DNA from 4 places in the Neobacillus sp. NPDC097160 genome. Region 3 is predicted to be linked to each of the others. Evidence: riboswitches for the same ligand, from Rfam matches in the RefSeq annotation. Region 3 holds a riboswitch; each other region holds the start of a gene.
The links. Region 3 has a riboswitch for cyclic di-GMP ahead of ACIQXV_RS10295 (hypothetical protein). Riboswitches for the same ligand answer to the same signal wherever they lie in the genome.
Positions count from the first base shown of each region.

Region 1 (8,267 bases), on a different contig from region 3:
CCCAAGTTTGGGGGGAGTCTATTTTTTATCCCCCATTGTCTGCCAATCGTTACCAATAATTACAAAATATTTTAAATGTACTTATAATTTTTTCTTTCAATCTCGATCAGTTAAAATTTTATCTAAAATTCTATACCATTAAAGGTTATAATATTTATTGGAAATCAAAAACTTTCATTTAGGTGATATCAAAAATTATGATTTATTTATTTTTTTTAGCCATATTTTTAATTGGAAATTCAACTTTATTACTATTTTTGCTTTATGGAGTAAATAGTTGCCAATCCTATCCTCCTCGTAAAACATTAATAATTGCCTTTGATCAAACGAAAGAAATAATGCAAAGACTAGCAAAATATTTACTTTTCATCCTTCTATTTTGCTTCCTACTATTCCTTTTTAAAGAAATATATCATCGTATTTTTTCATCCAAGTTTTTAATTGATGCTAGTGATATTACGGTTATATTATTAACTATTTCACTTTTACCTCATGCTAATAAGAAACGAGATAAAGAGATTACTATTTATAAAATTCCTGTTTGGCGGGCCTTAATTGGTATCTACGCGTGGGTACTGGTAATTTTAGGATTCGTTATTATGGAATACTTAGATGGAAATCAGTATTTTATGGAGCTACGAAAAAAGGCTTTATATGTTTATTTTGAAAATATTATGGTAGCCGTAGGGACCATAATACCAGCATTTGGAGCGATAAAGAATTTTTATCTAAGGAAAATTCAATGATTTATGAGGGCTATGGGATCAGACCCCCGCTCAACTAAAGTTTAATGCGGTAAAGCAGAAATGCTAGATGTCGCCAGTGGGTTAGACTGTATTGGAAAAAGTTATGTCTCCCTCGCAACAGCTTGCTGTTTATGAAATCCCTATCTTCTTAGTGTCATTGCTTCCCAAATGGCTGTGTCGGTTATTTTATCCTCTCCTGCTAGATCTGATATGGTTCTTGCCAGTCGAATAATCTTTATTTGAACCCGGTTAAGAGCCTCCGCCAATAATGGCCACCGAAGGTGCTGAATGATGGGGATGCATTTTGATGAAGGTTTCTGCTCTCCCCTGCCAACTGGTACAGGCTCATGACTTCTAATTGCGCTTGATTTGTAAGGGTCGGTAATATGGAAGGAAAGGTTTCTGCAAGCAAGCTTTTCCCACACCCTGGCGGGCCGCTCATGAGCACATTATGTTCACCCGCGGCAGCAATTTCAAGTGCCCGTTTTGCTTGCTCGTGGCCAATAACATTTCGGAAATTCTTTTGTGGCGATCGGAAATTCTTTTGCGGTGAATCGAAAAAAGTGACATGTGATCATTTGAAGTTAAATTAGGGAGAAAAGGCAGTAGTTCATGCCCTTCTAAGTGCTGGACTACTTCTTCGATATGCTGAACCACAATACAATCCAAATCTTTTAACATTTGGATAGGAATTGCAGGATCATACGGCAAATAGATCTTCTTTAAACTCAAACCTTTGGCAGCAATCAGAGCCGGCAGCATCCCCTCAGCTTTTACAACCATGCCATCAAGAGATAATGCACCAATAAACGCAGTATCCATTGGAATCGCCACTTTTATCAAACTCAGCTCTTTTAAAGCAGCAATCGCGATGGCCAAATCAAATAGTGGCCCATTTTTCTTTTGTTCTGATGGTGAAAGATAAACGACTATCTTTCGATCGGTAACATCAACATCAAAATGACCAAGTGCCGCAATGACACGTTCCCTCGACTCTTTTACTGAGGCATCCGGCAAACCAACAATCACCATCGATTCCGTACCAGGTTTGATCCTTACATCTGCCTGCACTAGATAACCTTCTAGCCCCTTTAATCCAATACTGAACGCTTTTACAGCCATTGAAAATAACCTCCTACTATTTCTTATCAAACTTTTTAAAATGTTCCATTACACTAAGATTTTGAAGGAATTATAGTTACTGCACCTTCAACAAATTTGCGGTAATTTTCTTTCTGCGGTTCAAGAATATGAGATAATATTTTTGAGGTTGTAACATGTGGATTTGTGGAGTTCGATATATAAGCCATATAGCTGCTCCACCGATAATCTTGAGGAAACTTCACCATTTTCGCTTCAACTGGATTCATATGAATATATCTACTAACTTCCAATAGATACTCCGCAGTATCAATTAGTTCTGCTCCGTACCTGCCTTGAAAAACATGACCTACAAGGTGATGACGTTTATTAAAATACATTGCATATCTAGAATTCAGCATTTTTATAATATCTTTTGGATGATGGTGAAGGGTTTCTAATTGAAGATGAATGTGCTTGGTCATGAGGCAGTAGGTGTGGAGACAAAAAGGATAACAATTACGTGTTTCTTCTAGGAGCTCTATGTACACTTCACGATCAAAATCATCATAAAATAAGCAGCCCTCCGATTACCTCGGTTCGTAATATGATACTTGGCACCAGGAAACCAAATGCGGTGATTTCTTGACAACTAGGGCACCCCTCTCAACTAAGTTCCTTACCAAATACGTAATTCAACAAAAACCTCTAAATTCCTACCAAATTTGATAATAAATTCTGACAAATTAAAGAACAAAACCATAGAGACTAGCTCTTGGATTAAACCTTTGTGCTTTACCGCTTTAAACTTTAGCTGAGTGGGGGTCTGATCCTAACGTCCTGTATATTTTTGCAAAAAATGATGAATTTTGTTGAAAAATGCACTTCTTAGTAATAGTATAAAAGTATCAATAAGAAAAAGGCAAACCCTTCGAAAGTCGGGGACGCAAAGCTGCGAATCTAAGGCGAAAGTGCTATGATAGTCGGGCTGCCAAATGGATTGGATATACAGCTAAAGCTTTTTTATTAGCCTAACATACATTTTGGCCACCAATCTTTTTTGTGGGCTTTTTTTCTTTTTAAAGAGAATAGGAGTACAAAAAAGGAAAGCAGTAGAGTTTTGCTAGTATTTAAAATTACCTTTTTAAATTTAGTTCGAAGAAGGGTGGAAACCAGAATGACTGTTTTATTCGGTTCTGTTGAGTACTATGAAAGAGAATTACTACATGAAGCAAAACAAAATCATGTAAATAAGCAAGCAGATGATCAAATTTCGATGACTTACTCTAGGTTAAAAAGTGAATTGCTTAATGACTTTGTCTGTGAAGAAAGAATACGAGTAGAATGCCTTGAAAATCTTAAACAGGCATTCTGTAGACTATTCAAACCAAGTATACGTGCGACTGCCCAATGAGATATCAAATCGTAGAAATAGCAAATAAAAAACTAAAGGTATCAGTTAAATGTCTAGATATGCAAGAAAAAGCATTGTTAAAGGTCTCCTTGAATCCACATACTCTAGAGTGTGTGGACAAGCTTATCCCGGACAGCCTACAAAACTTTATCCGATCAAATCAAGAAAACATTAGTAAGTACTTAATCAATGACAATCTGGATGAAAAAAAATCTGCATTATGTATGTAAGATGCAGATTTTTTTGCCCCAAGAAATGCTTGTATCAAGTAATCGGTCTGTATAAAAAACAGACAGTCCTACAAATATATTAATTAATCTTGATGAAACGTATATTGTTTTTCAAAATAATTCTTGTAATCCCCACTAATGATTTGCTCCCACCACCATTTATTATCTAAATACCACTCAATGGTTTGAGCAATTCCCGTTTCAAATGTATAAGTCGGTTTCCAACCTAATTTCTCCAACTTTGTAGGGTCAATAGCATAGCGCTTATCATGACCTAAATGGTCAATAACAAATTCTATTAGTTCTTCCTATTTTCCTAATGTGCTAATTATAGTTTTAACAACTTCTAAATTTGTTCGCTCATTATGACCGCCAACATTATAGATTTCACCATTTACACCTTCATGTAGAACAAGATCTATAGCAGCACAATGATCTAGTACGTGCAACCAGTCACGGATATTTTTGCCGTCACCATATACTGGTACCTTCTCATCATTAAGCACACGAAAAATGGTTAAGGGAATAAGCTTTAAGCCAGCTACTTTTCTTAACTTGATAGCTACTGGTTCTGCCCCTGAAATTCGGAATGTTAAGGAAGATCATGAAAAAAGGCTACGGACTAAACCTTTAATTTCTTTGACATTGGATGAAACACTTTTAACAAATGATATACCTGTAGTAGTGGCTACTTCCCCTTACCTTTTGTACTCCCTTAACGACGGTCTCTGCAAATTTAGACCCTACCATATATCCTACAGTTCTGCCAACAAAACCACCAATGTCCACACCGAATAGTCCCAAGACAGCTCCTATTTGAGCACCAATTAATGTATCTTCTCACCCGCTGCAAGCCCTGCTACAATAGATGTAGTAGTAATCTCCATTTTGTTTAGGCCTTCTAATACAGTCATTTCACCTTTGGCGACCTTACCAACAATCTTTACATTCTCAATGGCTACAAAGGCAATATTGGCAATGGTACCAGCTAGAGTACCTTTGGAATGACGGTAACAATTCCTTTTTCAACGACTATCACCATCATTCAACATTTCATTTAATACATTTCTGCATTTTCGACATAATTAATAGTAAAAAAGCAGCTTTAATATTGGATGAAAGCCGTCCCTTCTAAATTCAAAACGACATTTTACACATTTTTTCTATATATAATTTCCTATTTTTCTGGTAATCTATTTACTAGGTTTGAAATATTTATAGATATATTGGAGGATTTAATCGAATGAAGTCTCAAAAAAAGAAAAGTAAAAAATGGCTGAAAATTACTGGTATTATTCTTCTCGTATTAGTAATTGGAGGGGGAGCGTATGCCTTCACCGTTTATAAATCTTTTAAAAATGCTGTCGATACGATGCACCAACCAATTGATCGTAAACAATCTGAAAAACGTAAGGCTCCAGTTACTTTCAAGGAAAAAGACCCATTTTCTGTACTAATGCTTGGTGTTGACGAAAGAAAAGGGGATAAGGGTCGCTCTGACACCATTATTGTGTTAACCGTCAATCCAAACAATAAATCGGTAAAAATGCTCAGTATTCCACGTGATACAAGGACTGAAATAGTAGGGAAAGGGAAAGAAGATAAAATTAATCATGCATATGCTTTTGGCGATATTCCAATGGCAATGGATACAGTTGAAAACTTCCTTGATATTCCCATTGACTATTACATGAAAGTAAACATGGAAGGTTTTAAAGATATTGTAGATGCTGTTGGTGGTATTACAGTCCAGAATGATTTAGATTTTACTCAAGATGGAATCCATTTTACAAAAGGACAATTAGATCTTAATGGAGAAAAGGCCTTAGCCTATACTAGAATGAGATACGAAGACCCTAGAGGCGACTTTGGCCGTCAGACAAGACAGCGCCAAATTATTCAAGGAGTCATTCAAGAAGGGGCAAGTGTATCAAGCTTGACTAACTTCTCAGATATTTTCGCTGCACTAGGCAAAAATGTAAAGACAAACCTAACATTCGATCAGCTAATGGACATTCAAAAAAATTACAAAGAAGCTAGTAAAAACATTCAGCAAATGGAGATAAAGGAACAAGGAACCAAAATAGATAAAATATATTATGGACTGGTTTCAGGAGAAGAAAAGCAACGCGTTCAAAATGAATTGAAGACTCAATTAGAATTAAACTAGAACTGAAAAAAGAGATACTATAAATTGCTAATAATGAAAAAAGGTATAATTCCCATTAGATGATAGAATTATACCTTTTTTCATTTGGAACAATGTCTTAAATGTTTTTGATAACCCAAAATTACCGAAAGATGACGGTATTGCCTGTCCAGAATTAGACAAGTATATTGACCTTATATTGTCTAATTTTGTAGAAAGGAAAAGACGCCTCCCATAATGTATAACCGGACCAACGGTTATACGGGAGACGTCCCTCAAAAAAACAACTATGGTTATTGTACGATATTCCTGCGGATGAATTTACTCTTTTTAGGTGGGAAGTTTGGTTTAACAGTTTTGTAGATTATTGGATTGGTTGCCTAGTTTCTATCATGCTTCGAACAAAACAGGAAAATATCCCATTGGATTTGCCATCCGCAACTTCAATGACAGCACTTCAAAGATTAGGACGGCTGGTGGGCGATGCCTCTGGATGGCTGGGGCGAATTGTCCGTCCAATTGTAAATATTAATTTGTGGTGACATACCCGTTTGCATTTTTGTCCGAAAGAAGCTGATTTACACTCATGGTATACACATTGAGAAGAGTGTTAACATGAGGGATCAAAAAAAAGCAGAAGAAATTGCAGTACATCGTTTTCAACTTATTTCCCCATTACTAGGAGAGGGACTTGATGGTGATTGGTTTGAGCTTCACCTTGGGGATGGAAGAAAGCTATCGTGCCGTATAGAACTCGGAAGGGAATGGCATATTATCGTTGGCCGAAATGACACAAAATTTTATTTAAAGACAAACGAAATCTATCAGGTATATTTAGTACTAGGGGGAGCTAGGGCAGGTTGCGAGCCCCCCCCCATTCTTTCGGTCTGAATTTTAGTCAGATTACAGACAATGGACACCGGCAATTTCAAGACATTATCGGACGTCAGTAACACCATTATGCCAGCGAGGTTCTTAAGATGGCACGGATTGTCACTAGAATTTGTCTTAAGTGGCTCTGAGATTTGGCACTCGTGTCACATTTCAATGGCAATATACATTTTTTTGTGGGACGTCTCCAGAATTATACAATATAGGGTCATTATACTTGTCAATTTCTGGATTGGAAATACCGTCAACTTTAGGTAATTTAAGGATGTCAAAAACAATATTAGCATTTCTTGACCTATACTTTTATTACTCAAAGTAAAAACTCCTTTGTAGAAGACTTGTTTGTTTAAGGGAACAAAACAAGGTCAACAACTTCTACAATAGGAGTTTTTTTATTTTAAGTGAATACTTTTCATTGCATTTTTGTATTATTTTTCAATGCGAGCAAGGCTAGTGGTCTGACCCCACTAGCCCCCAGATAGGGCAAGGTGGAGAGGTTTGTGTACTTTTTACTGTTAAGAGAAGAGTTAGATTTAATTGGGTTATTTGTATTTCATCCCTATTAAAATATTTAGCTTCGGCAAATACGCATTAACTACCTTCGTAGTTAATACAGGCAAAATTAACCCTCCTAGAAACATAAATAAAGGTGTTACCCAGTAATTAATGTCAAATACATTACCGATTAATATCATAAAGAACGTTTGAAAGAACCAAGATAAAAGGTAAATTTGATATGAATAACCATCAATGTAATTTAGAATTTTTGTATTATAATTCTCCAAAAAGTTTACAAAAGATAGTGACATAGTAATACCTATTACTGCTATCAACAATTTATAAAAACTTGAATCATATTGATTAAAAGTTGCAACTATCATAATACATGTACTTAATATTAACACATAGCTTTTATTTATAATAAACTTAATAAATTCATAGTATTTGGCAAGCAAATAACCTATCCAAAAGTATATTAAGTAAAAAGCTACATCGTTCAAGTTAAAATGACTAATATTAATAAACGGATTTAAAATGTTTGTTAAAACTAATAATAAAGTAAATAATATAATATAGGACTTTTCTGTTAATAGTTTCAAAAAAATAGGACTTATTAAGAATATTAAAAATAATGTTGGTAAAAACCAAAAGAATATTATTACATTTTCTTCTGGTATGAATAAATTTCTTATAAATACATTAAAGCTCAAATCTATTGGTCTCATTGCAAATTGCGATAAAAAACTCTTTGGGACAAAACCTACTGAACTTAATACAATATAAGGTATTATTAATCTATTAAATTTCCCTTGAATAAAACTACTATAATTATTTTTAATTCCACCGGAATAAATGAATAGAAATCCCGACATAGTCATAAATAAGGGCATGTGGAAACTATAAATAAAATTATTTAACCATGAAGCAATCTTTGAAATATTTTCAGTTGGAAAAGAATGACCTAACACCTGTACCATTCATTAAATTTCCTCCAAGGATCTTAATAAGGATAAGCCTATTTTAAGACAATGGAACTCTTATCTTTATAACTACAAGGATTAAATATGTTTTAAATTAGAAAAGAAGGAATACAGTCATCGCTTGTGAAATTATACTTAAGTATGATTTCCACAAGCGATGACTTCGTTATCTTCCGCATAAAGACTTATCGCTCCAAGAGATAAAAAACAGAGTGGCCTCACCTCTTTGAACTAATTTCACACTTTGCTGCATTAAACTTAAGCTGATTGGGGCCA
Region 1 is NZ_JBIWDU010000011.1:212,653-220,919, forward strand. Features, by position in the region: gene ACIQXV_RS17215 (hypothetical protein) at 198-746, shown strand; gene ACIQXV_RS17220 (magnesium chelatase subunit ChlI family protein) at 887-1,012, opposite strand; gene ACIQXV_RS17225 (ATP-binding protein) at 982-1,251, opposite strand; gene ACIQXV_RS17230 (magnesium chelatase domain-containing protein) at 1,185-1,868, opposite strand; gene ACIQXV_RS17235 (transposase) at 1,922-2,377, opposite strand; cyclic di-GMP riboswitch class I at 2,738-2,822, shown strand; gene ACIQXV_RS17240 (hypothetical protein) at 3,004-3,240, shown strand; partial or broken gene ACIQXV_RS17245 (dTDP-glucose 4,6-dehydratase) at 3,554-4,003, opposite strand; gene tagU (polyisoprenyl-teichoic acid--peptidoglycan teichoic acid transferase TagU) at 4,714-5,640, shown strand; gene ACIQXV_RS17255 (hypothetical protein) at 6,012-6,161, shown strand; gene ACIQXV_RS17260 (DUF5348 domain-containing protein) at 6,235-6,510, shown strand; gene ACIQXV_RS17265 (acyltransferase family protein) at 7,053-7,988, opposite strand.
Region 1: linked by a shared signal. The riboswitch ahead of ACIQXV_RS17240 (hypothetical protein) and the one ahead of ACIQXV_RS10295 (hypothetical protein) in region 3 are both predicted to bind cyclic di-GMP.

Region 2 (8,267 bases), on a different contig from region 3:
GTTTGCCATTATATCATACTATCCAGATGGAATGTTATACAAGAAAAAAAGGAAAATAACGGTTCAACGTCCGGGATTGGAAAATTCGGAAATACTGAATCCATTAGGGACGTATGCTATATTTAACTTATGGAAATTCGAAAGGATGTTTTTAAAATGGTAAAAAGTGTTGTAATTGCTGAAAAGCCTTCTGTCGCACGTGACATTGCACATGTGCTTAATTGTAATAAAAAAGGAAACGGGTATCTTGAAGGAAATAAATATATCGTTACATGGGCACTTGGGCACCTAGTCACACTTGCTGACCCTGAAAGTTACGATGTCAAATATAAAACATGGAATTTAGAAGATCTGCCTATGCTGCCTGAGAAATTGAAATTGACCGTCATTAAGCAGACTGGAAAACAATTTAATGCTGTTAAAAGTCAACTGATTAGAAATGATGTCAATGAAATAATCGTGGCTACAGACGCAGGGAGAGAGGGAGAATTAGTCGCACGTTGGATTATTGATAAAGCAAAAGTCAATAAACCGATTAAACGTCTATGGATCTCCTCTGTTACAGATAAAGCGATTAAAGACGGTTTTGCAAACTTGAAGCCGGGTAAGGCCTATGACAATTTATATGCATCAGCTGTCGCACGTTCGGAGGCTGACTGGTATATCGGTCTTAATGCAACACGTGCATTAACAACCAGGTTTAATGCCCAATTAAACTGTGGTCGAGTCCAAACACCTACTGTTGCAATCATCGCTGCCCGTGAGGATGAAATTAGGAACTTCAAAGCCCAAACCTATTACGGCATCGAAGCCCAAACGGCAGACCAATTAAAGCTGACTTGGCAGGATACAAAAGGTAACGGTCGCAGCTTTGAAAAAGAGAAAATCGATGCGATTGTAAAAAAACTGGGCAAACAAAATGCAATTGTTACGGAAATTGAAAAGAAGCCAAAGAAGTCTTTTTCTCCAGGCCTTTATGATTTAACAGAATTACAGCGAGATGCCAATAAAATATTCGGTTACTCCGCTAAAGAGACACTAAATATTATGCAAAAGCTGTACGAACAACATAAAGTTTTAACCTATCCAAGGACAGACTCACGGTTTATTTCATCAGATATTGTCCCAACCATACCAGAGCGTCTGAAGGCATGTGGAATTGGTGAATATCGCGTACTAACAAATAAAATCTTAAAAAAGCCGATCAAGGCTTCTAAATCTTTTGTTGATGATAGCAAGGTATCCGACCACCATGCCATCATTCCAACAGAAGGATATGTGAATGTTTCAGCCTTTATAGATAAAGAACGAAAAATTTATGACTTAGTTGTTAAACGTTTCCTAGCAGTATTATTCCCGGCATTTGAGTACGAGCAATTGACGCTTCGTGCAAAAATCGGTGATGAAAACTTCGTTGCTAGAGGAAAAACAATTTTATCACTTGGCTGGAAAGAAGTTTATAATAACCGACTTGAAGAGGACGATGAAAATGATGATCTGAAAGAACAGATCTTACCTCGGATTGAAAAAGGTGATACATTAAACGTCAAACTAATCGCCCAAACATCAGGTCAAACGAAGCCGCCTGCCCGTTTTAATGAGGCGACATTACTGTCGGCAATGGAAAATCCAACGAAGTATATGGATACGAAAAATAAACAACTGGCAGAAACCTTAAAATCCACAGGTGGACTGGGTACTGTTGCGACACGAGCGGATATCATTGATAAGCTATTCAATTCATTTTTAATCGAGCATCGTGGCAAAGATATTCATATTACGTCTAAAGGCCGTCAATTGCTTGATTTAGTTCCTGAGGAGCTTAAATCTCCGACATTAACTGCTGAGTGGGAACAAAAGCTTGATCAAATTGCACATGGCAAGTTGAAAAAAGATGTGTTTATTCGCGAAATGAAAAACTACACCAAAGAAATTGTTGCTGAAATTAAATCAAGTAATAAAAAGTACAAGCACGATAACATCTCGACGAAGAATTGTCCAGACTGCGGAAAACCGATGCTTGAAGTGAATGGCAAAAAAGGTAAAATGCTTGTATGTCAAGACCGTGAGTGCGGCCATCGGAAAAATGTTGCCCGCGTCACAAACGCACGCTGCCCAAAATGCCATAAAAAACTTGAACTGCGTGGTGAAGGTGAAGGTCAAGTTTTTGCATGTAAATGCGGATATCGCGAAAAACTATCTGCCTTCCAAGCTCGCCGCCAAAAAGAATCTGGTGGTAAAGTCGATAAGCGGACTGTACAAAAGTATTTGAAAAACCAGCAAAAGGAAGAAGAGCCTTTGAACAATGCTTTAGCCGAAGCATTAAAAGGGTTGAAGTTTGATTAACAGCATACTTGGGGCTATTCACGAAGATTAACTATCTTTATGAATAGCCTTTTTTAACTTAATGATAAGTAAGCATAAATATTGACTTTGAGAATTGTCTAGCTCCAGCGCCCTAGCGGCTAGTGTCCTTCGCTCTCCGCCCTACGATAAGTCAACATCGAATCGCCTCCGGCTCTTCGTGTTTCCTTTATCTCAGTTGGAGCGCTCCAGGCCATACGCCGCTGACCAGGGCGCTTCCGCTTTTCTATATTATCCTGCTAAAGTGATATCGTGCTAAAATTCAGAAAATTTTATTGACAATTAAGGTTTTCATCACATACAATAATTATCAAACCAATAGTTTTATGAATGGAATGATACCAATGAGGCATCACCAAAAAATTGTTCAAAATTCAATTGTTTTTATAAAAGAGGCTGGAATCCAAATCGAATGTGATTAGGAATCCAGCCTCTTTCTTTATTATACTAAAGTGGTAGAGGAGCGCGAAATATGATAACGCTGACAGGGAATAGTTTAACGCTAGAGCAAATGAAAGATGTTTTATACCGCAAACAAAAGGTCACGGCATCTGAAAAGAGTATGGAGGCTGCCCAAAAAAGCCGGGAAGCAGTAGAAAGAATCGTTTCAGAATCAAGAGTCGTTTATGGGATAACGACTGGATTTGGAAAATTTAGCGATGTGCTGATCGATAAAGATCATGTACAAGACTTACAGCTTAATTTAATACGTTCCCATGCATGCGGTGTGGGCAACCCTTTCCCGGAGGTTGTTGCTAAAGCAATGGTTCTTCTTCGTGCAAACGCACTTTTAAAAGGATATTCCGGAATTAGACCGCTTGTCATTGAAAAGCTATTGGAATTGGTTAACAAGGACATAATCCCAGTCATTCCACAGCAAGGTTCCCTTGGTGCAAGCGGTGATTTAGCGCCACTATCCCATCTCGCTTTAGTGTTAATTGGCGAAGGCGAAGTTTTTTATAAAAGGGAACGTATGGATTCCCTTGAGGCATTGAAGCAAGAGGGAATCTTACCAGTAACCTTAGATGCAAAGGAAGGTCTGGCCCTTATTAACGGTACCCAGGCGATGACGGCAATGGGCGTTGTCGGCTACTTGGAAGCCGAGCAGATGGCACATGAAAGTGAACTGATTGCCTCGATGACCATTGAAGGGCTGAATGGGATTATTGATGCCTTTGCCGAAGAGGTGCATGTGGCAAGGGGCTATAAACAGCAAATCGATACAGCAGCTAGAATTCGCCGCTATTTAAGTGACAGTTTACTAACCACCCAACAGGGCGAATTAAGGGTTCAAGATGCCTATTCACTGCGTTGTATCCCGCAAGTTCACGGAGCTTCCTGGCAGGCACTTGATTATGTAAAAGAAAAGCTAGAAATAGAAATGAATGCGGCAACAGATAATCCATTAATTTTTGATGATGGTGAAAAGGTTATTTCAGGAGGGAACTTCCACGGACAGCCAATCGCTTTTGCAATGGATTTTATGAAAATTGCTGTCGCAGAACTAGCCAATATTTCTGAAAGAAGAATTGAACGATTAGTCAACCCGCAATTAAATGACCTGCCGCCTTTCTTAAGTCCTGAACCGGGACTGCAATCAGGCGCGATGATCATGCAATATGCCGCTGCCGCACTTGTATCAGAAAATAAAACACTTGCCCATCCTGCGAGCGTTGATTCGATTCCATCATCAGCCAATCAGGAGGATCATGTGAGTATGGGGACAATCGCATCCAGACATGCTTATCAAATTATCCAGAATGTCAGAAGAGTCCTTGCGATCGAACTGATTTGTGCGATGCAAGCAGTAGAAATCCGTGGTGTTGATAAAATGGCATCCCACACAAAAATGTTCTATGAAAAAGGACGGGAACAGGTTCCATCAATTAAGCAGGACCGCATTTTTTCGAAGGATATCGAAAAAGCGGCTGAGTGGTTAAAGACTATTGAATTTTCGCAATTTATTAGAAATCTAAGCGCGGAAAAATATTAATAGGAAAAAGGCGTGAAACTATTCACGCCTTTTACTCTGTCTGTTCCGGAAGCAAACGAGCAGTATCTCCTCGCCCTTCATCTTCCTCAACCCTATTTTTAAAAGCTTCCCGGGTCACAAGGAATTCCTCATCACCTATGGCTTCTTTTACATGTTTTTCAGTTAAACTGTCTTCTGGAAAATTACCGGGGTGGTTCTTCTTTTTATGTTCAAAATGTTCTCCGCGTGCCAAACTCAACACTCCTTTCGTCTTCGCATGTAGCATTCCCAATCAGTAGAAAAATAATTACCTTCAAAAGAGAATTCTATCTTTTTTTTAAAAAAGCTGGTTGAAGGAGTGAATTTTATTTTCACTCTTCACCAGCTTTTTCTTCCGTTTTATCTGGTTTGCACATCCGGTCAAGCAGAAAACCGGCAAACACAATAAACGCAATGGGAATCGAATAGTTTAAAACATGAATAATCGTCATAGCGATGCTTCACCACCATTAATTGAATATTAATAATATTTAGTATATTTATAAGTTGTTTATATTATATGCTAAAGGTCACAAATTAGACAAATTTAAATAGCATAAAAATTATCTATAACCAATCCACGACTCCAAATTCATTTTCTGCCCACTTTTTTGTTCTTCCATTATTTTTCAAAAGGATTTTAAGGATAAGTAGCGTAATTGTTATATAGTGGTGAAATGATTGCAAATCAGACTCTGACTTAATTAAATATGTTTCCAAAGGGGTTATGCTGACATGAACATGAAGGAAACAAAAATAATAGATATTATCTGTATCGGTGGAGCTAATGTGGATTGGAAAATTCAAACATTGAAACCGTTAGCGTACGGAACATCAAACCCAGCCATAAGTGCGAAAACTAAAGGCGGGGTAGCAAGAAATGTTGCGGAAAATTCGGGACGGATCGGACTGAAAACATCTTTATTATCCTATGTAGGAGCAGACACTGAAGGGGAATGGCTCATGCAAAACACGAAAGATTTTGTAGATGTGAGCCCCACTGAAATAATCCACGGAGAAAGCACAGGAACCTATACAGCGGTACTTGATGATGACGGTGAAATGGCGGTCGCCTTTGCAAATATGTCAATTTACAATGAAGTGAAGGAATATTTCTTTGAAAACAATATACGCCATATTCAAAGTGCAAAAATGATTTTACTGGATACGAATTTTCCTGCAAAAGTAATCGGGCAAGTGATAACTAGCTGTAAAAATACAGGTATTCCTATTTGTATTACCCCAGTATCCGTTTCTAAAGCTGATAAATTACCTGATTCCTTAGAAGGTGTTACATGGTTAATCGCCAATCATAAAGAGGCTGAGGCCCTGTCAAAACTAGAAATTACCTCAGAAGGAGATTTCTACCGTGCCGCAGAAGTGATTATGAAAAAGGGTGTTGAGAAAGTCGTAATCACAAGAGGGGAGAAAGGCCTCATTTATTTTACAAACAATGGTGAAGCAGGAGCAATCGTACCGCCAAGTGTCCCGGTTGTGGATGTGACTGGCTCAATAGATTCACTTATTGCAGGGATTTTATTTGGTTATTTAAAAGGTCTCAGCACGGAAGACGCCTGTAAAATTGGTGTATCATGTTCGTTGATTACCCTTCAGACGAGTGATACAGTAAGTTCTGAATTAAATCAACAATCATTACAGGAATCTTTCAAGAAATACTTCAGTAATTGAGTTACGTTAAAGTTAAATTAAGGGATTTTTATGTTGGTTTTTGGAATATTTTGTATGAAAAAGTAGTTAGAAAGTTAATAAAAGTGACAAAATATAACACCCTGTTATAAAAGGACTAGATATAATGAACATATCATATAGAATTAAGTAAATCGACCTAGCGGGAGAAAAGCAAATAAGGTAATCGGTAATGCTTAAGTTGTACTGGAGACAGAAAAAGGCAAACCTGTTGAAAAACAGGGACGCAAAGCCGAGGATCTAAGGCAAGAATCAAACTTGCTACGGTGGCCGGGCTACCTGGAATACGATATGTATTTTAGGGGTGAGAAAAATGGTTATTACAGAAAGAGATGTGGATGTAATCGATCAGGAATGGATGGCACTCATATTTGAGGCAAAGGAACTTGGATTATCAATTGAAGATGTACGGGATTTTCTTAATCGAGACCATCACCAAGAATCACCAAGTACATACTAAAAAAAGGAAAGCATTCTACAAAAAACGACATTTTTGTAGAATGCTTTTCTTTTTGAGCAAAAAGGCTTATTTAATCGTTATTATTTTGATTGATCCGCCACTTATTAAATTCAAGGAAATCACGAAATTGTTCCTTTGAAACACCTGAATTCATAGCCTCTTTGACTAGGTTCATCCAACCGCTATCTAATTCATCCTTGTCAATTTGCTCATGGATTAAATACTCAACTGGAAGATTTAATACAGCAGCAATTTTTTCGAGAAATTGAATGGATGGATTCTTTTGCAGGTTCCTTTCAAGCGAACTTAAATAAGATTTAGCAACTCCTGCTTGTTCAGCAAGTTCGGATAATGACATTTTCTTTTCTAAGCGAAATTTTTTAACGCGGTCACCGATCATTGGGTCTCACACACCTATTTTTAATATTAATATATATATTCTACCAAAAAGAATGGAAAAGTACCATATTAAGAACATGTTAATATTACAATATAATGAACATTGGGAAAGATCGTTTCATAACTAAGATATTTTGAAAAAATGAGCAGATAGAGGTAATATTATAAGTGTTGCCAACCTAAAGTATTATTTTTTTACGAATAATGATGCTGCGTTGAACCATATTGTTAAACATACATAAAAATAAACAAAAATGGAAGGGGATACTGCTAAATGATTGTCCTTAAATCACAACGTGAAATTGAAGCGATGAAAAAGGCTGGAGATATACTTGCAGCCTGCCATAAAGAAATTGCTAAATTAATAAAACCAGGTGTAACAACCTGGGAAATAGAGGAATTTGTTAATGGATTTCTAAGTAAAAGTGGAGCGACACCGGAACAAAAAGGCTATAAAGGCTATGAATATGCTACTTGTGCAAGCATCAACGACGAAGTTTGCCATGGCTTTCCTAGAAAGGAACCATTAAAAGATGGTGATATTGTAACAATTGATATGGTGGTTAATTACAATGGAGCCTTGGCCGATTCAGCATGGTCTTATGCAGTTGGCAAAGTTACCGATGAAACAGATCATTTATTGAAAGTAACAAAGGAAGCCTTATACAAGGGAATTGAACAGGCCGTTGTCGGGAATCGAATTGGGGATATTGGCCATGCAATCCAAACATATGTTGAAAGTGAAGGTCTTTCTGTAGTTCGTGACTTTATTGGCCATGGTATTGGTGCCGTGATTCACGAGAAACCGGATGTTCCCCATTATGGACTACCTGGAAAAGGGGCAAGAATTAAAGAAGGTATGGTGTTTACGATTGAGCCAATGGTGAATATCGGCAGATACCAAACGAAGATGGACGACAATGGCTGGACGGCAAGAACATTTGACGGTAAATATTCGGCACAATATGAGCATACACTTGCGATCACAAAAGATGGCCCCATTATCTTAACCGAACAAAAATAAAAAAAAACCCGTTATTCAAATGTAATAACGGGTTTTTTCCTTACTTTTTTCTTAGACTCCCAAGCTCTTCCACCAATGCCTGCATTTCATTCGGACTAAATGAATTCTTTCTCATGACCATATCGTAAATCTCTTTTAATTCTTCATACATTTCTTCATCAAAGTGAGAAGGCTTAATCGCTCCAAGGTTTAGCACTTTTAATTTATCCTTAATTTGTTCAATCATATACTCGACATTTTCTACGGATTTTACTGATAAATTCATTTCGGGCACCCTTTCCGAATTAATAATCCCATCTTTT
Region 2 is NZ_JBIWDU010000002.1:105,408-113,674, reverse strand. Features, by position in the region: gene ACIQXV_RS02475 (DNA topoisomerase III) at 157-2,346, shown strand; gene hutH (histidine ammonia-lyase) at 2,837-4,357, shown strand; gene ACIQXV_RS02465 (hypothetical protein) at 4,389-4,598, opposite strand; gene ACIQXV_RS02460 (carbohydrate kinase family protein) at 5,111-6,064, shown strand; cyclic di-GMP riboswitch class I at 6,274-6,365, shown strand; gene ACIQXV_RS02455 (anti-repressor SinI family protein) at 6,396-6,542, shown strand; gene ACIQXV_RS02450 (helix-turn-helix domain-containing protein) at 6,613-6,942, opposite strand; gene map (type I methionyl aminopeptidase) at 7,216-7,965, shown strand; gene ACIQXV_RS02440 (DUF1128 domain-containing protein) at 8,006-8,230, opposite strand.
Region 2: linked by a shared signal. The riboswitch ahead of ACIQXV_RS02455 (anti-repressor SinI family protein) and the one ahead of ACIQXV_RS10295 (hypothetical protein) in region 3 are both predicted to bind cyclic di-GMP.

Region 3 (8,267 bases):
ACTTTTGCGAAATCTTCCGGCCTTTGATCAAGCAATTTCTTTAACTGGCTTTCAACACCCATATCTTGTTCTGCAAAATAGTCCGGTTCTACGACTGGTGTTTTATAGGCTTTATCCTCTTCTAACTCAAGGTCATTTTGTTTTCTTCGATTTACTAGCCACCAAATTAAACCGCCAATCAAAAGCAGTCCTAGGGCTATGCCGCCGGCAATATAAAGCCATTTCGTGGATGAGCCACTTCCCATAGTTGTGTTTGTGGCGAATGTATGCGGAAAAATTGTAATCCGTTGGTCAATCTCTTGTTGGGTTAAATCAGGATGTCCGAGAGCAGTCCGAACTGTATTAGCAACTATGTTTTGAATATTATCTTGTGTTGCCTTTGATAACTTATCAGGATTGGCCGAATCTGCCTCAACACCAACATTAATTGTAATATCTTCTATTTGATAAGGACTTTTAATAATCTCGTTATTAATTCGATTTACCTCATAGTTCACCTTGTTATTCGACTCTTCGTAACTACTATCACCACTTGAACTTTCACCAGGATATCCAGGAACATCGGTTTCGCCGGTTCCGACTACACCCCCAGCACTTGCTCCTGTCCCAGTGGCTGTTTTGGAGTTTTTATCTGAACTTATGACAATACCGTTATTATTTTCATCTACCGGTTTTACCAATTTTTCTTCTGTTTTCACTTTATCGAAATTCATTTTTAAAAAGGTATGGACATACACTTTTTTTGATCCAAGGATTGTCCCTAGCAAGCCTTGAAGATTCTGTTGGATATCTCGTTCCAAATTCTGCTGTATTTTTCGCTGTTCGTCATACTTATCAACTGTTTGATCATTATTGTTTGTTTCTTGTAGAGCTAATGTCTCGCTGTATTGATTCATAATGGTGATGTTTTCTACGGGCAGTTTCGGTACACTGCGCGAGACTAATGTGTAAAGTGCCTTAATCTGCTGGGAGTTAAGTTGCACCCCTGGCTCTACCTCTACCATTACTGAAGCACTAGCTGTTTGATCTTGACCTTGTCTGATAAATACAGAATCTTCAGGCAAAGTCAATATGACTTCCGCGTTTTTGATTCCATCAATATGTGTAAGTACTTCAGCGATTTGATTTTGCATCGCTTCACGTTCAAGAATGTTATATTGGCGGTCTGTTGCTCCGAATGAGAGATTTTGACCAAAAATATCGTAATTAATTTTGTTATCTTTTGGATATCCCTTTGAAGCAAGACTAACTACTAAATCGGATGCGTCTTTTTTTGGAACAAGAAGCATAGTTCCATTATCAGATATTTTATAGTTTGAATGCCCTTGTTTATCCAATTCTGCTTTTATGTCTCCTACTTCCCTTTGTGTCAATTGACCCGTATAGAGCGGGACATATTGCGGACGAGACGCGAAAAAGATAAACATCGATAAGGCAACAATTAGAAATAAAAATGTCCCTATAATGAGCCCTTTTTGTTTCAGGCTTCTTGCTCTCCAGTAATCGCTGAAGCGCTCTCCGGTATGTTTGATTTGATCTGTCCATGATCGATTCATTTCTCACCCTGCCTAGCTTTCCATCATTCTTTAAATTTGCATGCGCATCATTTCTTGGTATGCTTCCACAGCTTTATCCCTGACGGTTACTGTTAGTTCCAATGATATCTGCGCTTTCTGTGATGCAATCATTACATTATGTATATTATCAATCTCACCTGTGGCCACTTTTGTACTTAGGTCAGCGGCCTGCTTAACCGTGTTATCCACATTCTCCAAATATCCTTGGAGTACATCTCCAAATGAAGATTTAGTTTTATCCACTTCTACGTTTTGGAAAGGATTTTGATTAATTTTGATTAATCCACTACCTACATTAGAAATATTCATTCATACGCCCCCTAACGACCTAAATCTAAAGCTTTTAACATCATTGATTTCCCGGTATTGAACGTCGTAATATTTGCTTCATAGGCTCTAGATGCAGCAAGTAAGTCGACCATTTCCTTTGACAAGTCGACATTTGGTAATTTAACATATCCTTCATTATCTGCATCCGGGTTAGTAGGATCAAAAATCGTCTTGAATGGTGTTTTATCATCCACAATTCCCGTGACCCTTACCCCTTGCAGTTTGGTCTCGGACCCGGTTTGTTTTTTTATTTCCCCCTGTAAAACCTGATTAAAAGCTCTTTCCCTAGGTTCCATCACGACCATCTTACGACGATATGGTTCCCAATTTCCATTCACCAATTTCCCTCGAGTAGTTGAGGCGTTAGCAATATTGGAGGAGGTTACATCCATTCGTAATTTTTGAGCTGATAAGGCAGATGCACTTATATTTAAGGAATCAAACATAGCTTTTAACTCCTTCCTTTAATCGCAATTGATAATTGATGGAATTCACTAGTAAGTTGCTGCGTTAGTGTATAATACCACAACGAATTTTTTCCCATCCGAGACATTTCTTCATCGATATCAACGTTGTTCCCGTTGCTTTGCATGACAGTATTCGTATTGTTGACCGTTTTTGCAGAAGGAATGGCAGACGAATACCCAATCGCAAAATGGCGGGAGTCAGTCCGATTGCCTACAAACTTGGATTGATTGTTTATTTGTTGCTTTAATATATCCTCAAACACTACCTGCTTTGTTTTAAAACCAGGAGTTTCTGCATTGGCTATATTATTAGAAATTACCTGTTGCCGTAAACTGGATGCATCTAAAGCCGATTGTAGTATGGCAATATTATTCAAGCCGCTAACTCTCCTTTTCAACTTGAGCGTATTTATTTGATTATCTTTGATAAATATCAAAAATTAAAAACATTCTATATCAATATACTATAAAAAAGTGCTTCAAAGCTACCATTTTTTTCATAGCTGAAGTCTATATCACTGCTTGTTACACAGTAAGCCGTTCAAAAAACTTGGTCACCCCAGATACCCATTGATTGTTTAAACCGGACGGATCATTATCCGCGCCAATAGGAGCATACTTCGCACCAATCCCAGGAATACTTGATAAGCCTTTTCCTAAATAATTCTTACTAAGATTGCGAGCCATATCCATAATGCTATCTTCAATGGAGGAGTACGATTTCAAGCCATTAATACCCATCATTCCAGCAATATTATTTTTTTCATTGGCAGCACGAGATTTCCCATTCCCTGTTTCATGCTGAGCAATAGCTGTTAACAAAGCCGGATTGATATTAAACCGTTTTCCAGCGTTAACAAAAACCTCGCCCATTCCTTTTAATTTCCCGCCCAAAACTTGATTTAATTTATCTGCGTTTAATGTCTGGAATCGTAACGGTTCATTCGTGTTTAAAGGCATGTTTTGATTACTCGTATATTGGTTGATTTCATTCATAATATTTGGGACAAAGGAATTGATTTGTGGTTGTACTGTCGATTGTAATTCCTGCTGCATTAAAAGTTGATTTAAGACTGCGGTAAATAAATTCTCACCTCCGGAAGTGGTTCCCTCCATAGGCGACCGTAATTTTTGCGTCCTGGATAATGTATTAACTAGCATTGTTTTCGTAAACCAATCCTCACCATTAATCAATGGATAGCACCCTTTCATCCCAGATATTCTATGTAACACTATTCATCCAAATTGTTGATTTTCATCGATTAATTAGCAAAATTCAGAAGAAACGTGACCACGAAATATGAATATGTGGTCAAGCAAACGAATTGAAACTTTTTGTCTCATTATTCTCACTTTCCGTATTTGTTCTTCCCGTAGTATCCTATAGAGTATTAAATAATTTTTTCTAACATCCCGCTAACTTCCACTAATACCTCTTCTGAGACCATAGAAACATGTATTAATTTCCCATCTTTTATTTCCGCTTCTACCAACATAATCGTCTTTGAATCCTTTTTTTGCTTCATTACAAGAATCTGCTTTCCCTTGTATACAACATTTTTTACCAGGTAATACGTTTCATTGATTGGGTTTCCCATTGTTATTTTAATAGGTTTTACGAAGAAGGGTCTCATCTTTTTATATTCCATAAAATTATAAAGCTGACCATACGTTCGTTTGTCCATTACTTGTTGATGAGTCATGGATATCTTCCCTCCGTTAACGGGTTGTTAAAGAGTACATAAGTTCCTCCCAAATTGTCGCAAAAAAAGAACCTCACCTTTACCAAAGGGAGGTAATAGACAATAAATATCTTTGTAGACACAGAAAATCTATCCTCATCTAGACATTTAGTACCTATGAATAATACCTTAATCTTTTTGGTAAACTGGCTGACATAGTACAAAAGCACCTTAGTCCCTATAGCTTTGCGACACTGATTTTCATCAGGTGTGCCTTTATCTTGATTCGGTTTTTTTATATTCTTCTTAAATAATAGAATGTTTTACCATTAGCGAATATACTACTATTTTATCATTTTGTGTCGAAAATACTAGTTCAAAAGATATATTTTTTTGTTGTACCCAAAAAAAGATTCTTTTTTCAGTAATTTTGATTTGTGCCAGAATAATTTATGAACCTTTTACTCGTTCAATTTTTAGTCATTTTAAACAAAAAAATGCGTGATCACTCATCAGATAATGAGAGACCACGCATACTATTATTTTTTTGAGTCTAAAAAAACTCCATTTGTTTGTTTGATATACGGGCGGTACTTTTTAGTAACTTGTTCCTTTTGTTTCATTTGATTTAAGGAGTGTTGGGTTTCACTTATGTTTACTTTTAAAAGTGATGTCAAACGCTGATCAATGGTACGAGTTTCTTCCAACAATTGTTTTTCTTTAGCTGTATATTGGAAGCCTGGGATTTCAGCTCTCACCGTATCAACTTTGATCATTATGCTGTTCCGAGTATTTAATAGGTGATCAAATTTCTCATAATCATCATCTTTTAGTGCATGATTCATTTCTACAGTGATGTCATAAATACGTGTTATCAATTCGTCCATTGCTTTATCAGACCTTAGTTCTTAGTTTTATTTAGCTTCATTGCCGTAGACCATGTTTCCGATAATTCTAAAGCATATCCTTCCACTTCTTCTAAAATCTCAATTTTTTTACTAATGTTGGCCTCAATTAAACGAGACTTCATGAAATCATATAACGAAAGCAAAGAATCTGAGATGGAGTACCCTTTTTTTAAAGATACCATTAACTCGCTCACAATATCCTGGGCTCTTAGATTGTAACCGTGACTCTCCTCTAGATTATTATTTTGAAGCGCCATTTTAGAAAGCCGAATAAATTTAATCATTCCTTGGTATAACAAATATGTTAATTCTTCTGGTTTAGAAGTAATGACCGCTTGTTTTTGATAGGTTTGATATGGATTACTAAAAGCCATAATTGATTACTCCTCTCAATTTCCATTTCATTGATGTTATTATTTATATCGGTTGAAATAAAAAATAGTTAAGGAGAAAAGATAAAAATAAATTGATGTTTTTTTGCTAATACCGTTTTTACATTCATTTTAAGAATTAAATTTAACCGCTAACTTGAAGGACTACACCAAAACTATCAATGATGTAGTTAAGTCTTTGATTATATGATTTCAAATGTTGAATTTTGGCCGCGTCTCCCAACTTGTTAAATGCTGTTATTTCTTTTGCCAGCTTAGCAACCTCTAATTGTAATTCATCATTGCGCTTTTTCTCCAGAATAAACTGTTGTTCTTTTTTCATTAACTGTTCTCGCATAGCTTCTTTTTCGAGGTTGATTTCCGATTTCATACTCGCTATCTGCTGAACTGCGTCCTGGTTCTGAAGCGCCATGTTTGTCAGTTGGTATAAACTTCTTAGAAGTTCGTTTAGATTAATTCCCGGTAGCTGCTGTACGTTAGTGATTAATCCCGATAAAATGTCCAACAAATCATTGTCTTCAGAGGATTCCTTATTAATGACTTGATGTTCTGGAGATGGTTCATCTATGACTTCAGTGGATACCACGGGAACCTCATTTTCTGTAATGGTAATGAATTGATAAGCATTTTGGTTGGCTACTTCTTTATTATTTTTTGCCTTAATAAGTGAGTAATATTTATAATTTACAGACTGATAACCTCGTGTTAAGAGTTGGGCAACTTCATCCAATATCTCTGTTATATTTAGAGCACCTTCCTCTTGACGTTCGTTAATATATTGAAACATGAACTCAATTTCAGTTTTAGTCCATTTGCGGTTGACTTTTTTTGAATCATCAAGGGACGGGCTTCCAGGTTCAGAATTATTCATACTCAACATCATCAAATTATTAAAATAAAAAATTAAGGTTCCAGCGCTCAATTGGTTTTTATTTTCTAATTTTTGAATGAAATCTTGTTCTGATCGACCTACTTTTTGATTCACTAAAGCTTCTTTCATCTCAAATAATGCAGGTTTTAAACTCATTTGAATACCTCCTAAATGAATATGAGAATTGAACAGATTTGGTTTTACAAACATTTTTGCCTATTTACAAAAAGGTAAAACTAATTTTGTTTTTTTCAAACTCTCTCCATAAACGATGCTTTACAAAATGATTCGCTCTTATGAATTTTTTTTTGGGTGTACATCAAAAAGACTAAAAAATTTTATTATTATAAAAAATGGGACCGCTTCCATTTTCGATTCTTCTAGCGAAAAGGCTCAATATAATCATACTAACATTGTAAAGATTTGTAAACAATTTGTTAGAATTTTATAAAAAAGGGATTAAATCTTTACTTTTTTTGCTTAATCAGTTTACATAAATTATAGCCCTCCTTATTAAAGAGGGCCTATTATGTATTCTAGCTTTTTTTGACATGCTTTTGACTATCGTGTTTTCAATCGCATTTGTCTTTGTTTTTCAAAACAATGTTGAACGATTTTCATTTGATCCTTCTTATCCATCTTAGTAAACTTCATCGCAACATTTTTTCTTTCTTGGTCTTGTAAATGAATACGTATGATTTCGCCCTGAAAAGGAATTAGTGAGGATTCCTTGTTCTGCGTATTAGGAACGAACAAAGTCCCCGATACCTCCTCCCCCTTCTCTAGTTGTACATCCACTCCGCAGGAAAGTAGCAGTCCACCTGAGCTAATATTGATGGTGTATAACTTATTTTCATTGATAATAAGACGTAAATTGGAATTCACTCGAAAATTATCTCGACGTTGAATCCTGATAATCTCTCTTTCTTGTGGTTTGGTTATCCGGCATAAAGGAATATTGTCTTTTTTCTTTCCAATGATTTCTGAGTGGAATTTATATTGATGGTCATCTGCCATAAAAATGATATCCACTTTCGTTCCTTCTGTTAACAGTCCAATAATATTTCTATCCAAAGGGAGACTGATTAAAATATCATCCTCCCCAACTTCTGCAATAATAGACCGACACGATTGATCATGGTATTTAATATCAATGATAATGTTCTGATTTATCTTGGGATACATCGACAACACCTACTATCGTAATTATTCTAATTTTCTATTTAATTTTATCAAAATAATAGGATAAATGAAACGTTTTTTTGGAAATACTAACCAAATAAGTATCGAAGGTTTTTAAAACCATAATTTCCTACTTTATCTGTATTCTTTTTTGATAAAAAAAAAGCAAGCACAATATTGCATGTGCTGCCCTTAAAAAATTAACGTAAAAAATCAACTAAGGAAGTTTGAATGATTCGAGCTCCTATGGATAAAGCAGCACGCTGCACGTTCTCCTGTGACTTCAAATCGATAATAGCTCGAGAAATATCCACATCCTCTTCTTTTGAAACTAAACTTGTCGTAGATATCTCCAGCCCATCTAGGCGTGAAATGCTTAGCTCCATACGATTCATACGGGCACCTAATTCTGAGCGTTCCTTTAAAAGGTTATCCATCTGGCCATCTAATTTAGCTAAATGATCATTAGTTCCCGCCTCTGGTGAATGAAAATAGTCAACGATATCTGACAATACTTTAAAAATACCGCCATCCCCATCATTATTAAACACATTTGTTCCCTGTACATTGATTTGCACATTGTTTGTTTGACCGACCTGAACATTAAATGCTTCTTGGTTTTCATTTAGAAATGCTTTTGGTGAGCCCTCGGCATTTGGGTCATCTTTACTAAATCTAAACGGAGGGTTTTTAAAATCTGTTCCGGCAAAAATATATTTTCCGGCAATTTGCGAATTAGCGATTTCCCCCAGATGTTCTTTTAACTGATTGATTTCTTCCGCAATCGCATAGCGCGCACCCTCATCATTCGATCCGTTAAGACCTTGAACCGTCAGTTCTCGGACCCGCTGTATTACT
Region 3 is NZ_JBIWDU010000006.1:100,226-108,492, reverse strand. Features, by position in the region: gene fliF (flagellar basal-body MS-ring/collar protein FliF) at 1-1,556, opposite strand, end outside; gene fliE (flagellar hook-basal body complex protein FliE) at 1,587-1,886, opposite strand; gene flgC (flagellar basal body rod protein FlgC) at 1,898-2,353, opposite strand; gene flgB (flagellar basal body rod protein FlgB) at 2,359-2,751, opposite strand; gene ACIQXV_RS10300 (glucosaminidase domain-containing protein) at 2,900-3,568, opposite strand; gene ACIQXV_RS10295 (hypothetical protein) at 3,766-4,077, opposite strand; cyclic di-GMP riboswitch class I at 4,255-4,341, opposite strand; gene fliT (flagellar protein FliT) at 4,596-4,943, opposite strand; gene fliS (flagellar export chaperone FliS) at 4,958-5,338, opposite strand; gene ACIQXV_RS10280 (hypothetical protein) at 5,481-6,383, opposite strand; gene ACIQXV_RS10275 (flagellar brake protein) at 6,789-7,412, opposite strand; gene flgL (flagellar hook-associated protein FlgL) at 7,610-8,267, opposite strand, start outside.

Region 4 (8,267 bases), on a different contig from region 3:
CAGCAGTGTTTTAACCGATTCGCTACTTCTATTAATATATGATCGCCCTCTTCGTGACCATAGGTATCATTTACTTTTTTAAATCCGTCTAAATCAACAAACAACAGGGAAACCGGTTGACTTCCATGCAAATTTTTGGATAATTTTTCCATGAAATAATGGCGGTTTGGGAGGCTTGTTAGAGAATCATATAAGGCTAAATGCTTTAATTTTTGATTCAAGCTATGTAGCTGCATTTGTTTTTCGGTTAGTTTTTCCGACAATAATCCAACACCAATTGCACACAAAAATGTGACGATAGCCACACCCACATGGAGTGATAATTCCTGGTTGACTAATTCCGCCATTAGCAGGTATTTTTCATAAGTAAACCAAAACAGATGATAGATGTTAACCGTCAATGCCGCAAAAAGCCCGCCGACAAACCCTAAATAATAGGAAAAAATAAAGCATGGGATCAGCAATAAAAACCAAACCATATCATCAATATAAAACATATCCAATCTAGCTAAAAAACCCGGGATCACCGTCAATACCATGCAAAGAACTAAGATTATTTTAGGCATTTTCCGAAATGTTTCCAACTTAACACTTAACGACATGATCTTCTTTCCCCTTCGATTCTGTAATATCTTTGATAGTATCATATTTTGTTGAAAGTTGGACTATAAACAAATAAATGACATTAATTACAAAACGTGATAATGGCAAAATCCTGTTTTCCTATTGGTAAATGAATCTGTTCAATGGGCGCATGACACTATTCACTGGTTCCTTTCTGGTTGCATTCCACGTGAATATATATTAAGATAATCGTATAATTATCCACGTTTATTTTTAGAAAAATAACCACCACGGAGGAGCAACCATGTTACAGACAAAATTAGTAGATTCAGAGCTAATTGATTGGACGATTCAGCAGCGCCGGCATTTTCATATGCACCCGGAGTTATCAGGACAAGAATATAAGACAGAAGCCTATGTAAAAGAGAAATTAACGGAATTTGGTATTCCGACAGATTCGCGGTTTTCAGCACCCAATGTGATTGCTTTTTTTAAAGGAACAGAAGGAAAAAAGACAATTGCGCTAAGGGCCGATATGGATGCCCTGCCGCTTCATGAAGAAGGAGAAAACAAGCCGTATATTTCAACGGTCCCCGGCGTTATGCACGGCTGCGGCCATGATGGTCATACTGCTACATTGCTCGCGGCTGCAAAATGGATGAGCGAAAATCCACATCTTGTAAAAAACAATATTGTCTTAATTTTTCAAAGCTCTGAGGAAGCCTCGCCAAGCGGCGCACAACAGCTTGTAAAAGAAGGGATTTTAGACGGAGTCGATGCTATCTACGGCATTCATTATATCTCTGGAATGCCGCTTGGAGAAATTGGCTTTGCCACCGGCTATGCCATGGCCTCGAGCGACGACTTTGACATCACAATTGAAGGAACAGGAGGTCATGGCGGCTATCCACATGAAACGGTGGACCCGATCTACATCGCGACCCACCTTATTCAGGCGTTTCAATCGATTGTCAGCAGGAACTTAAACCCGCTGCATGCAGGCGTCATTTCGTTTGGCGGGATGCAAGCAGGCAATTCCTATAATGTTATTCCTGAAAAAGTTACACTGCAAGGAACGATTCGAGCGTTGACGTTTGAAGGAGCCGAACTGATGCACAAAAAAACAGCACAGCTAACGGAAGCTATTTGCGCAAGCTTTGGCGCAAAGGGGCACTACCACTTTATCGAGGGAACGCCGCCATTGTACAATCACCCGGAGGCATGCGAAGTTGCGAAGGGAATTATCAAAAAATCCTTTGGCGAAAATGTCTTCGTGGAAAAGGAACCAGTAATGGGCGCTGAAGATTTCTCCTATTATTTAAAGGAAAAAACCGGAGCCTTCATCAACGTCGGAATGAAAAGTGAAAATAGTCAATATCCGCACCACCATCCAAAATTTGACATCGACGAAGCCGCCATCCCCGCTGGGATCGAGCTGATGATTCAATTGGCTTTGAATGCCTAAATCAACTATAAATATAGTAGAAAGAATGGAGCTTCGTTTGGTGTTTAAAACGGCATAGATGACAAAGGAAATCCATTCGCAAAGCCAAAATATTGGATTGCAATTTGGCAAGGAGAAAAAAAGCATTCCGCAAAAAGATAATTTTTGCAGAATGCTTTAAATTTTTTGTATGTATGCTAGTTATTCACAGGTATTTTACTTGTAGCTAATCTTGATGTAAGAACGCCTGAACGGTTTCAATTGATAATCCCAATTCTTTTGCCTCTAAAATGAGTTCCAGCCATTCCTTGTCGATGTCCGTAACTTCTCGGTCTGTCATTAACATCCTTATCACCCCTAAAATACACACGTATTCCAGGTAACCCGGCCATCATAGCATGTAGCACCTGCCTTAGACCCTCGGCTTTGCGTCCCCTTTTTTCAAAGGGTTTGCCTTTTTCTGTTTCAAATCCCATTGAAACAATACAATTTTACCATTTCCACTAAACATTCATAGGTTTATATACTTAATTCAAAGATGATATCTTTATTATATCTAGTCCTATTTTATTAAATTGTTGTATTTTGTCGTTTTACTAAAAGGTTTCCTATTTAATTTATTACAAATTCCTACAAAATATTTACAAAATCCGCTTAATTCCCCATGTATTAATCTAGCAAATATAATTTGTTCTCCCTCCTTTTTAAATCGTTAGAATCCGTTTGATAGTAAGCAATTTATCTTCTTATGTAGCCAGAACGATTCGGAGTAGTCGTTCTTTATAATGAACCACTAAGTTGAGTATATGCTAAAATAGTAAACTTGAAAAACCCAACAAACAGGTCTTTTCACCTAAATAACGACAATTATCGTTCTTTTTATCGTTAAATCTCGTGTTTCCTTACTTTTTTTGCATTCAATAAAGAACGCTCTGTTCATTATAATGTATTAGCATGTTTTTCAACCAAATCCATTTCTTCTGTTCTTAAAAGAGAGTAAATAAAAAAAACGGCACAAGCCAAATATAGTTGAGTGTCAATCAAAAGGGAAAATCTCACATTTTTTATATTCACCCCACGAATTTTTTGCTATTCTATATGATAGATGTAAAAAAATTGTATATTTTTTGGAGGATCTGCCGAATGAGGACTACTAAAAAGAAAAGAAAGTGGCTTAAAGTAACTGGAATTATCCTTTTAGTTTTGTTAGTTGCTGGTGGCGCTTATGCTTTTACAGTATATAAATCTTTTAAAAATGCTGTCGAAACAATGCACCAGCCAATTGAACGGAAACAATCGGAAAAACGTCAAGAACCAGTAACGTTCAAAAACAAAGACCCATTTTCCGTATTAATGTTAGGTGTGGATGAACGTAAAGGGGACAAAGGTCGTTCTGATACAATTATCGTATTGGCCGTAAATCCAAATAATAATTCAGTAAAAATGCTGAGTATTCCGCGTGACACCCGTACTGAAATAATAGGAAAAGGGAAAGAAGATAAGATTAACCATGCCTATGCATTTGGTGGAATCCCAATGTCAATGGATACAGTTGAGAATTTCCTTGATATTCCAATCGATTATTATATGCAGGTAAACATGGAAGGATTTAAGGATATCGTTGATGCTGTTGGCGGAATTACAGTCCAGAATGATTTAGACTTTACGCAAGATGGATTCCATTTTACAAAGGGAGCATTGAATCTGTCTGGTGAAAAAGCTTTAAGCTATACTAGAATGCGTTACGAAGACCCAAGGGGTGACTTTGGCCGTCAAACAAGGCAGCGCCAAATCATTCAGGGAGTCATTCAGGAAGGAGCAAGTGTATCAAGTTTGACTAATTTCTCTGATATTTTCGCCGCCCTTGGCAAAAATGTAAGGACCAACCTAACTTTTGATCAACTCATGGACATTCAAAAAAATTATAAAGAGGCCGGAAAAAACATTCAGCAAATGGAGATAAAAGAACAAGGAACAATGATCAATAAAATTTATTATGGATTGGTTTCACCTGAAGAAAAACAAAGGGTTCAAACTGAATTAAAGACACAATTAGAATTAAATTAAAGTGTCGAAAGCTGAATGGATAATCCCATTCAGTTTTTTTTTTAAGAGAAAAAAATGAAAACTCCTTTTCGTTATTAACTTTCTTGGAAAAATTTCAATAATTACCAATAATCTTGAAAATTCAGTTGAGCAATATTTCGTTTTACGATATATTTAATTTATAATATCCAAATATAACAAAAAATTCGACAGATAAATTAGGATCATTTTCGCGCAATTTTGCTAATTTGAGGGGGATTAGAATGGAGGCTTTTGTCGCCAGGCAGCCAATATTCACGAAAAGGAAAGAAATTTTTGCCTATGAGTTGCTCTACCGGAATAATCAAGAGAACAAGTTTCCTGAAATTAACGGAGATATGGCTACGACAGATGTTATTATTAATAGTTTTATTAATATTGGAATGAATGAACTTTCAAGTGGGAAACCTTGTTTTATTAATTTTACAGAAAAACTACTTCAATTAAGGCTTCCGACTTATTTCCAACCGAACGAAATAGTAGTAGAAATATTAGAAACTGTTGAAATAAGTCAGGAACTATTGGATATTTGCAATGAACTTAAGTGTAAGGGTTATCAAATTGCGCTCGATGATTTTGTTTTTAATAGGGATAATCCCCATTCTTACTCCCTAATGGAATATGCAGATATTATTAAGGTGGATTTCAGAGAGACAACAGAGCAAATGAGGCACACAATTGAGGAAATTTCCCTAAAATATAATATAAAACTGCTGGCCGAAAAGATTGAAACCTCAGAAGAGTTTGACTCCGCTGTAAAAATAGGCTATGAATATTTTCAGGGTTACTTTTTTTCCAGGCCTATCATTCTTTCCACTCGGGATGTTCCTGAGTATTTTCAAAATTATTTTGCCATTATCAATCATTTATCTATAAGTGAACCTGATCTCGATTACATAACCCAGTTAATTGAACAAGATTTATCATTATCATATAAGCTTCTTAAACTGATTAATTCCCCAGCATTTCGCCCAAAGAGTAAAATAAACTCAATTAGACAGGCACTTATCCGTCTTGGGTTAAATGAACTTAAAAAATGGCTCTATATTCTTGCAATCAGAGGAAATATCACTGGAAAGAGTGAATGGTCTAGAGAAATATTTAACAATAGCCTGACTAGAGCAAAAATGTGTGAGCTTATTGCCTTACATAAAAATTTGCGCAAGGAATCATCATCGTATTTCTTAACCGGAATGTTTTCCCTTATGGATGTATTGTTAGGAATGGAGATGGATGAGGTATTAAGGGTAATGCCGCTTCAAGAAAACATCTGCGAAGCACTAAAAGGGAATTCTAATCAGTTAAAAGATTCATTGGATTTAGGCATCTCCATTGAAAAAGGAAATTGGAATGATGTTAGTTCTTGTTGTGAGAAATTGCAAATTGAGGATGAAATTGCCCTTCAATGCTATAATGAAGCATTTAAATGGACGAGCAATTTGATGAAAGATTAAGGAGCAAGGGGGCGGTTCTTCTGCTTCAATTTCCAAAAAACAAGAAAAACCAAGAGAATATCCCTCGGTTCTATTTGGATTAACACTATTAAGTTACCATTTTGATGCTATCTGCGAACAATACTATGAAACCAAATTAGGTTATTTCCGCCTTATGCTGTTTCTTCGCGGGGGAGTGCTGCTTTGATCCTAGTAAATTGACAACAATGACACCAGCAATGGCGATAGCACCGCCGTTTATTGAAAGAATAGTAGGCCATTCATTAAGCCAGACCCCAGCAACAAGGATGGCAAATACCGGTTCAATATACAACATGCTCGTAACGGCGCTGGCCTTTCCGGTGGAGAGTGCCATGGCCCATGTGACATAGCCGATGGCCGTTGGAAAAATACCAATATAGAGTGCAGATAAATTCGCTTCCATTGTTGCATGTTGAATATCATGAAACAATCCGGGGGAAAAAATAAAAAATGGTAACGTTCCGGCCCATGTGAAATAAGCGGTTAATTCAATCGATGTATAGCGGCTCAAAAGCGGTTTTTGATAAGCAAACAACACCGACGTGGCAACAGCGGACATGAGCACTAAAAAAGCGCCTTTCGATAGTTGAAAGGACGATCCAGCTGTTCCTAATGTAATAATTCCGATACCAATAAAACCTAACGCTAATCCGATCCAGCCAAACATGCCCATGCGCTCTTTTAAAATAAATACGGAAATAAGTGCGGCAAAAATAGGTGTAGATGAGACTAACATAGCTGCAGTCGCTGCTGACACGGTTTGTTCACCGAACGTAACCCCAATATGATAAATACTGATGCCGACCCAGCCAAGAACGGAAATTCTAAGCAAATCCTCTTTTTTCGGCAGCCGAAATTTAACACCAGGCCACAATGCAAAAATAACGAAAATAGCCGATGCGATCAGGTAACGGCTGAGAATTAAGTGACCAGCGGAATAGCCCCCATGTAACCCTACGCGAATTGCGGCAAAACTCGATCCCCAAATGATAACAGTGATGGATGCCAAAATAAAAGCCTTGGTGTTCAATTCTTCCCACTCCTATCAAATATATAGCGCAATAAGATTATCACGGAACCCGTAATATTGCAATAACTTGAATTGTATGGATTGGATTTCCTAAATGCTTTTTGGGGGAATCCCCCTTCTCCCCATTGAGATCGTTTACAAAAAAAATCATAACATCATTAACAAGCAGGCATAAGCCTTTTTGTTAATGGCAGAAGCCGAACAGGATATAATGCCAGTATTACGTAGATAACACTAAGGCACAACCAGCTCAATTTCGCTAGTTGTGCTTTTATTTGCTTACGCTACTACGAACCCGTTACCAGCATAATATCCTTTAGTTGATTCACGCTAATCATACACAATCGGAACAGTTGTAGCATAGGTTTTGTACGTTTCCGCTTGAGCATATGTACCTAATCCAACAGCAACTACAGCAATAGCTGAACTTCCATGCTCTAAAAGGCAGAATGCTATTATATTAGTATTCTGCCTCCTTGGTAGTTCCCATCTTTCTAGCTAGTAGCTAACTTCTCACTAGAACCTTCTGAAAAAATCATCAAAGGGACTTCTCGGCCTTCGATCTTGTTCACGGTTCTTGTTGCGACTCGTGGTTCGATCACGGTCCCGATCCCGATCCCGATGACGACTTGTTGTACGATCCATGTCTCGGTCTCGATCACGACTCGTGATTCGACGATGACTCGTGACACGATCCATGTCCCGGTCTCGATCACGACTCGTGACACGACGATGACTCGTGACACGATCCATGTCCCGGTCTCGATCACGACTCGTGACACGACGACGACTCGTGACACGATCCATGTCCCGGTCTCGATCACGACTCGTGACACGATCCATGTCTTGGTCTCGATCTTGACTCGTGACACGATCCATATCTCGATCACTATCACGATCTTCGTCAGTTGGAGCTATAGCTAAACCACTAAAAGAAATTGGTCCTACAACAGCCGCTTCTGTACCATCCGTAATATTTTCAGCAGTCACTTGATACGTGTGCGTTCCTGCTCCCACATTCGTATCTATACCTTGTACTGTCACAACATAGTTTACCTCTGATGTAGGATCTGATTCTACTCCCTCTTGGGCCCTAAAAATCTCCCTTCCATCACGGAAAATCTTAAATAAAATTTGAGATGTACCCGTGACCCCACGCACTCCCACAGTTGCAATTAATTCCACATGATTATTTTTAGCATTCCTTCGAGGAATAGTTATTCGAATTGTTGCTAATACAACTTTTCTCGGTGAATGAGGAATAAGAATTGGTCTAATTTGACCAACCCTACTAACAGGCTCTGTTGCTTGATAATCAATAATACGAACCATTTAATCACCTCCTTAACGTAATACACTAAAGTATGTAATTAAGAAGCAATGGCTTGGACAAATATTTAATAAAAATGGTTAAGTGAAAAAAATTCAAAAAATATTGGTGCAAATTTTCTAGATTAATAAGGTTGGACTAGTGGGTGCTATTGGATTCCGTTTTTTTTGATCGAAAAGGAGTTGCAGCGTGGACTTATTGTGTGTAGATTTTGGAAACGACTATGTAGAGTTGTTCTACATTTCATGTGATGTTGCATTTGCGTGAAGTGTGATATCATCCTCGACGACCATGGCATCTCTAGCGTCTAAGGCGATGTCATTTTGTTAATCGTTGAGA
Region 4 is NZ_JBIWDU010000001.1:277,227-285,493, reverse strand. Features, by position in the region: gene ACIQXV_RS01220 (GGDEF domain-containing protein) at 1-602, opposite strand, end outside; gene ACIQXV_RS01215 (M20 metallopeptidase family protein) at 869-2,029, shown strand; gene ACIQXV_RS01210 (anti-repressor SinI family protein) at 2,235-2,354, opposite strand; cyclic di-GMP riboswitch class I at 2,384-2,473, opposite strand; gene tagU (polyisoprenyl-teichoic acid--peptidoglycan teichoic acid transferase TagU) at 3,152-4,075, shown strand; gene ACIQXV_RS01200 (EAL and HDOD domain-containing protein) at 4,318-5,547, shown strand; gene ACIQXV_RS01195 (DMT family transporter) at 5,684-6,598, opposite strand; partial or broken gene ACIQXV_RS01190 (exosporium protein C) at 7,514-7,930, opposite strand.
Region 4: linked by a shared signal. The riboswitch ahead of ACIQXV_RS01210 (anti-repressor SinI family protein) and the one ahead of ACIQXV_RS10295 (hypothetical protein) in region 3 are both predicted to bind cyclic di-GMP.